Regions from separate parts of the Streptomyces sp. NPDC001532 genome, predicted to be linked through region 2. Evidence: riboswitches for the same ligand, from Rfam matches in the RefSeq annotation. Region 2 holds a riboswitch; the other holds the start of a gene.
The links. A riboswitch is a leader RNA that binds a small molecule or an ion and turns the genes downstream of it on or off. The one in region 2 is predicted to bind cyclic di-AMP.
Positions count from the first base shown of each region.

Region 1: it holds a riboswitch for cyclic di-AMP, as region 2 does, so the genes downstream of both, ABT232_RS02875 (transglycosylase family protein) here and ABT232_RS09545 (M23 family metallopeptidase) in region 2, are expected to answer to the same signal.

Region 1 covers NZ_JBEPAL010000002.1:49,944-53,143, forward strand. The annotation lists gene eno (phosphopyruvate hydratase) at 1-1,127, opposite strand, end outside; gene ABT232_RS02875 (transglycosylase family protein) at 1,388-2,080, opposite strand; cyclic di-AMP (ydaO/yuaA leader) riboswitch at 2,085-2,255, opposite strand; gene ABT232_RS02880 (transglycosylase family protein) at 2,438-3,200, opposite strand, start outside.
Region 2 covers NZ_JBEPAL010000007.1:113,201-116,400, reverse strand. The annotation lists gene ABT232_RS09550 (GntR family transcriptional regulator) at 1-321, opposite strand, end outside; gene ABT232_RS09545 (M23 family metallopeptidase) at 518-1,282, opposite strand; cyclic di-AMP (ydaO/yuaA leader) riboswitch at 1,295-1,461, opposite strand; gene ABT232_RS09540 (M16 family metallopeptidase) at 1,665-3,053, opposite strand; gene ABT232_RS09535 (M16 family metallopeptidase) at 3,050-3,200, opposite strand, start outside.

The DNA.
Region 1 (3,200 bases), on a different contig from region 2:
AGGTCGGCGATGGTGACGTCCTCGGTCTCGCCGGAGCGGTGCGACATCATGCACTTGAAGCCGTTGCGCTGGGCCAGCTCGACCGCGTCCAGGGTCTCGGTGAGCGAACCGATCTGGTTCACCTTCACCAGCAGGGCGTTGGCGGCGCCGTCCTCGATACCGCGGGCCAGGCGCTCCGGGTTGGTGACGAACAGGTCGTCACCGACGAGCTGGACCTTGTCACCGAGCTTGTCGGTGATGGTCTTCCAGCCGTCCCAGTCGTCCTCGAACAGCGGGTCCTCGATGGAGACCAGCGGGTACGCCTCGACCAGTTCGGCGTAGTACTCCGTCATCTCGGCGGCGGAGCGCTCCTTGCCCTCGAAGACGTAGGAGCCGTCCTTGTAGAACTCGGACGCGGCCACGTCCAGCGCGAGCGCGATCTGCTCGCCCGGGGTGTAGCCGGCCTCCTTGATGGCCTCCAGGATCAGGTCCAGGGCCTCGCGGTTGGAGCCCAGGTTCGGGGCGAAGCCGCCCTCGTCGCCGAGGCCGGTGGCCAGACCCTTGCTCTTCAGGACCTTCTTGAGGGTGTGGTAGACCTCGGTGCCCCAGCGCAGCGCCTCGGAGAAGGACTCCGCGCCGATCGGCGCGATCATGAACTCCTGGATGTCCACGTTGGAGTCGGCGTGCGAGCCGCCGTTCAGGATGTTCATCATCGGCACCGGCAGCAGGTGCGCGTTCGGGCCGCCCAGGTAACGGAACAGCGGCAGGTCGCTGGCCTCGGAGGCGGCGTGGGCGACGGCCAGGGAGACGCCGAGGATGGCGTTGGCGCCGAGCGAGCCCTTGTTGTCGGTGGCGTCCAGGTCGAACATGGCCTGGTCGATCAGGCGCTGCTCGGTGGCGTCGTAGCCGACCAGCTCCGGGCCGATCTGCTCGATGACGGCCAGGACGGCCTTCTCGACACCCTTGCCCTGGTAGCGGTTGGGGTCGCCGTCACGGAGCTCGATGGCCTCGAAGGCGCCCGTGGAGGCACCGGACGGAACGGCGGCACGACCCGTGCTGCCGTCGTCGAGGCCGACCTCGACCTCGACCGTGGGGTTGCCTCGGGAGTCCAGGATTTCCCGGGCTACGACGACGTCGATGGACGGCACGAGCATCTCCTTCTTCAATGTGACGCGGTGGGCAGGCCGCGGGTGTGGCTCTGCGAGACGAGCCTAACCGGCTCCGGGCGATCGGCCAGCCGACCGACCACCCCGTGGACGGAACCGAGAGTAAATTGTTTCCGAACGGAACAAAGACGGTTTCGCAAAACCCACGGCAGAAAGAGCGAACCCCGCCCCGGTGCGTACGGGGGAACGCGCACCGGGGCGGGGAGTCTGCGGGCCTCTCCTGGCGGAGGTGCCGCCGCTGCCTACTTGAGGTGCAGCTGCTGGCCCGGGTAGATGACGTCGGCGTCGTCGACGATGTCCTTGTTCAGGTCGAACAGCTTCTGCCAGCCGCCCGCGACGTCGTGCTCCTCGGCGATCGAGCTGAGGGTGTCGCCCTTGACCACCTTGTACTCGCCGTCGCCCTTCTCGACCTTCTTGCCGGTCGGGGTGGTGACGGTCTTCTCGGCGGCCGGACGCTCGGCGGAGCGGGAGGCGCTCTGCTCCTCGGTCTCGCGCTCGGTGGTGGCGGTGTCACCGGCCGAGGAGGAAGGGGTGGAGGAGGAGGCGCTGCCGCCACCGTACGGGGTGTTCGACAGGCCGGTGCCGCAGACCGGCCAGGCGCCCTTGCCCTGGCCCGCGAGGACCTTCTCGGCGACGGTGATCTGCTGCTCCTTGGAGGCCTGGTCGGCCGTGGCGGCGTACTGCGTGCCGCCGTACGCGGCCCAGGTGGAGGCGGAGAACTGCAGACCGCCGTAGTAGCCGTTGCCGGTGTTGATGGACCAGTTGCCGCCGGACTCGCACTGGGCGACGGCGTCCCACTCGGAGGCGGTGGCGGCGGAGGCGTTGCCGGCGGCCATCAGCGGGGCGGCGACGGCGGCACCGGTCACACCGGCGATGGCGATGGCGCGGGTGGCCTTGGACGGACGGCGGTGCTTGCCCTTGGCGGAAAACAGCATCGATCGATCCCCTCACCGACGCCTGCGAGGTGAGCTGTCGGGTTCGGGCCGGTTGAGTTGCCCGGCCGCAGTCTCTTGCGAGCTGCGGCTTCACCCCAAGCCGGCTCCGGCAGCGAACTGCCGGGACCGGCACTTACCTTGGGTCCCCCGCTCCTGCCTACGGCGCTTGACGCGACGACTGTTCCCGGACGGCCGCTGGCAGGATTCGGCGTTGCGGCAGCCGGGGCTCGCGGTGACGAGCGGCCTTGACCGTAGACACGCGATCCGCGGAATTTCAAAGACGATCAGGGCTTCTGAGACCTATATCTCACCGCTGCCAATTCGGACATTAAGCCCGAACCGTGACGCGAACTCCAGCTACTTTTCGCCCGGTTCGACCCCTACTTCAAGGGTCTGACCGGGAACGATGAGGTCGGGGTCGTCGCCGACGGTGTCCTTGTTCTCGGTGTAGAGCGCGGACCATCCGCCCTGGAGGTCAAGGGAGTCGGCGATGCCCCAGAGGCTGTCGCCGGCGCGGACCGTGTAGGAGCCGTCGGCCGCGTCACGCGCGGCGGTGGTGTCCCGCGAGGCGTGCCGGCCGGAGGAGTCGGCCGTACGGCTGTCCGCGGCCTCCTCGTCGGCGCTGTCGCCGCGGTGGCGGCCGGAGCCGGTGGAGCCGGATTCGACGGCGTCCGAAGAGAGGTCGTTCTGGCCGGACTTGTCCGACTCGTCGTTCTTGGTGGTGGCGGTGAGGGAGCTGTCACCCTCCTGGGAGTCGCCGCTCCCGTCCTTGCCGGAACCTTCCGCCTCACCGTCCGAGCCGGACCCCGAGGACGGGGACGACGACGCGGAACCGGAGGATCCGGAATCACCGGAGGCGTCCGAGCCGCCGGAGGTACCGGACTTACCGGAACCTTCAGAGCTTTCCGCCTTACCGGTGCTTCCGGTCGAAACGGAGGAGTCGGACAAGCCGGACTCGGGCTTCGAGGAGGCGTCCGGGGTCGCCGAGGCGCCCGACGCCGCGTCAGCCGCGAGGCCGGTGTCGACGCCCGCCGGTGCGGAGTCGTCGTCCAGGCCGCCGAGCAGGCCGCAGGTGGGCCAGGCGCCGACACCCTGGTCGGCGAGGATCCTCTCGGCGACG
Region 2 (3,200 bases):
CAGTCCGCGCAGCACCTTCAGATGCGCCTCGGTGCGCCGCTGCGCCGCGCGGGAGGCACCCAGCGGCTCCAGCAGCAGTCGCATCTCCAGCAGGTCGGAGGCCTCCTGCTCGGTGGGTTCGGCGACGCACGCGCCCGCGTGCCGCCGGGTCACCACGAACCCCTCCGCCTCCAGCGTGCGCAGGGCCTCCCGGACGGGCACGCGCGAGACGCCGTAGCGGCGGGCGAGCAGTTCCTCGGTGAGCCGGCTGCCGCGCTCGTAGACACCCGCGACGATGTCGTCCCGGATCGCCGTGCAGACCGAGTGCGCCGGAATACGCATGACCGACCTCCGCCTTAATCCCCGTGAAACGTCGCTGATTGACGTGTGTTCAGTGACTCTATTGCAATGAGCCGCAATTTCCGATGGCGGGCCGGAATCCATGGATATTTTTTGGACAGCGGGGCGTCCGAAACACCGAAAGCCCCGGCCGGGGCCGGGGCTTCGGGAAGGCTTGTGGAGCGGTGGCGGGCCGCCGTCAGATGCGCACGCCGTGCGCGCGCAGATAGGCGACCGGGTCGATGTCCGAGCCGTACTCCGCGCTGGTGCGGGCCTCGAAGTGCAGATGCGCGCCGGTGACGTTGCCGGTGGCGCCGGACAGGGCGATCTGCTGGCCCGGGGTCACCGTCTGGCCGACGGACACCCCGATGGAGGACAGGTGGCCGTACTGGGTGTACGTGCCGTCGTGCATCCGGATCACCACCTGGTTGCCGTACGCCCCGCCCCAGCCGGCCTCGACGACCGTGCCGGCGCCGACCGCGTGGACGGAGGTGCCGCTCGCGGCGTGGAAGTCGACGCCGGTGTGGCTGCCGGAGGACCACAGGGCGCCGCCGGACTGGTAGCCGGTGGAGACGTAGGAGCCGGCGATCGGCAGCACGAAGGTGTTGAGGCGCTTGCGCTCGGCCTCACGGGCGGCGCGCTCCTCGGCCGCGCGGGCCTTGACGACCGCCTGCTCGGCCCGCTCGGCGGCGGCGGCCTCGGCCTCGCGCTCGGCGGCGGCCTGCTCGGCGGCCTGCTGCTGGGCGGCGGCCTGGGCGTCGATCTGCTGGGCGACCGTGTCGCCGATGGTGATCACCGGCAGCAGGCCGGTCTGCTCGGCGGCCGGCTCGGCGGCGAGCGAGGGGCCCGCCAGGGTACCGATGACACCGGTGGTGGTGAGCGCCGCGACACCCGCGGCGCGGGCGGTGGTGCGGTGCATCCGGCTGGGACGACGGTGCTTCCCGGTGGCGCGCGTGAACGCCATGAAGTGGCTGGTCCTTTCCTTCCCTCTCGCCTACCGGGTTAGCTGACGGGTTCGGAGCAGGAAGGTCTCCTACGGACTTCCTCGCGACCGCGCGGGCGTCCGATTCACCCCAGGGACTTATGGGTTGGGTCCCCGGCTCCCCTGGCTCGCGCCGTACGGGGACTCGGCGATGACTGTCCGGTGCCGCGGGTGCGGCGCACTGCCTGACGAACAGCCCGGATGACGCTAAGCGGGCGCACTTTCAATTCCCAAACCGATCCGGGCTTTTGTAGCGCATGCCACAGGTCAGACAGGCAGCCTCTCCCTCAATTCGGACATCAAGGGGCCCTGGTGACGCATCGGTCACCAGGGCCCCTCGACATCCGCTCGGCTGCCGCCTCGTCTACTCGGCCGTCACGACGGTGACTTCGCCGATGCCAAGAGCCTCGACGGGCTCCTTGATCTGCGCCGCGTCACCGACCAGGACCGTCACCAGACGGTCCACCGGGAAGGCGTTGACGACCGCGGCGGTGGCCTCGACCGTGCCGGTCGCCGCCAGCTGCCGGTACAGCGTCGCCTGGTAGTCGTCCGGCAGGTGCTGCTCGACCTGGTCGGCCAGCGTGCTCGCCACGGCCGCCGCCGTCTCGTACTTCAGCGGCGCCACACCGACCAGGTTCTGCACGGCGACGTCCCGCTCGGCGTCGGTCAGGCCGCCCTCCGCGAGCTTGCGCAGCACCGCCCACAGGTCCTCCAGCGCCGGACCGGTGTTCGGGGTGTCCACGGAGCCGCTGATGGCCAGCAGCGAGGCGCCGGTGCCGTCCGGGGCGGACCGCAGGACCTGCCCGAACGACCGCACGCCGTAGGTGTAGCCCTTCTCCTCGCGCAGGACACGGTCCAGGCGGGAGGTGAGGGTGCCGCCGAGGCAGTAGGTGCCGAGCACCTGGGCGGGCCAGACACGGTCGTGCCGGTCGGCGCCGACACGGCCGATGAGCAGCTGGGTCTGGACCGCGCCGGGACGGTCGACGATGACCACGCGGCCGGTGTCGTCGGCGGTGACCGGCGGCACCGGGCGGGGCTCGGCCGAGGAGCCCGTCCAGGCGCCCAGGGTCTCGCCGAGCAGGGCGTCCAGGTCGATGCCGGTGAGGTCGCCGACCACCACGGCGGTGGCCGTGCCCGGGCGGACGTGCCGCTCGTAGAAGCCGCGGACGGCCGCCGCGTCGATCTTCGCGACCGTCTCCTCGGTGCCCTGGCGGGGGCGCGACATGCGCGACGAGGCCGGGAACAGCTCCCTGGACAGTTCCTTGGCGGCGCGCCGCGCGGGGTTGGCCAGCTCGTGCGGGATCTCGTCCAGCCGGTTGCGGACCAGCCGCTCGACCTCGCTGTCGGCGAAGGCGGGCGCGCGCAGCGCGTCGGCGAGCAGGCCGAGGCCCTTCTCCAGCCGGGAGGCCGGGACCTCCAGGCTCAGCCGGACGCCCGGGTGGTCGGCGTGCGCGTCCAGGGTGGCACCGGCGCGCTCCAGCTCGGCGGCGAAGTCCTCGGCGGAGTGCTTGTCGGTGCCCTCGGAGAAGGCCCGCGCCATGATCGTGGCGACGCCGTCCAGGCCGGCCGGCTCGGCGTCCAGCGGGGCGTCCAGCAGCACCTCGACGGCGACGACCTGCTGGCCGGGGCGGTGGCAGCGCAGGACCGTCAGGCCGTTGTCGAGGGTGGCGCGGGTGGGCGCCGGGAACGCCCAGGGCTTGGCGTCGCCCGGGTGCGGCTGCGGGTGGAAGTCCATCGTGGCGAGCTCGGTCACTTGGCCGCCTCCTCGTTGTCGTCGGCGGCTTCCACGGTCGCCGCGGATTCGGGGTCCTGGGTGCCCTCGACGTCCTCGGGCTGCTCGGGGCTGATCGGCTCGTAGACGAGCACCGCGCGGTTGTCGGGCCGCAGGCGGGCCTTGGCG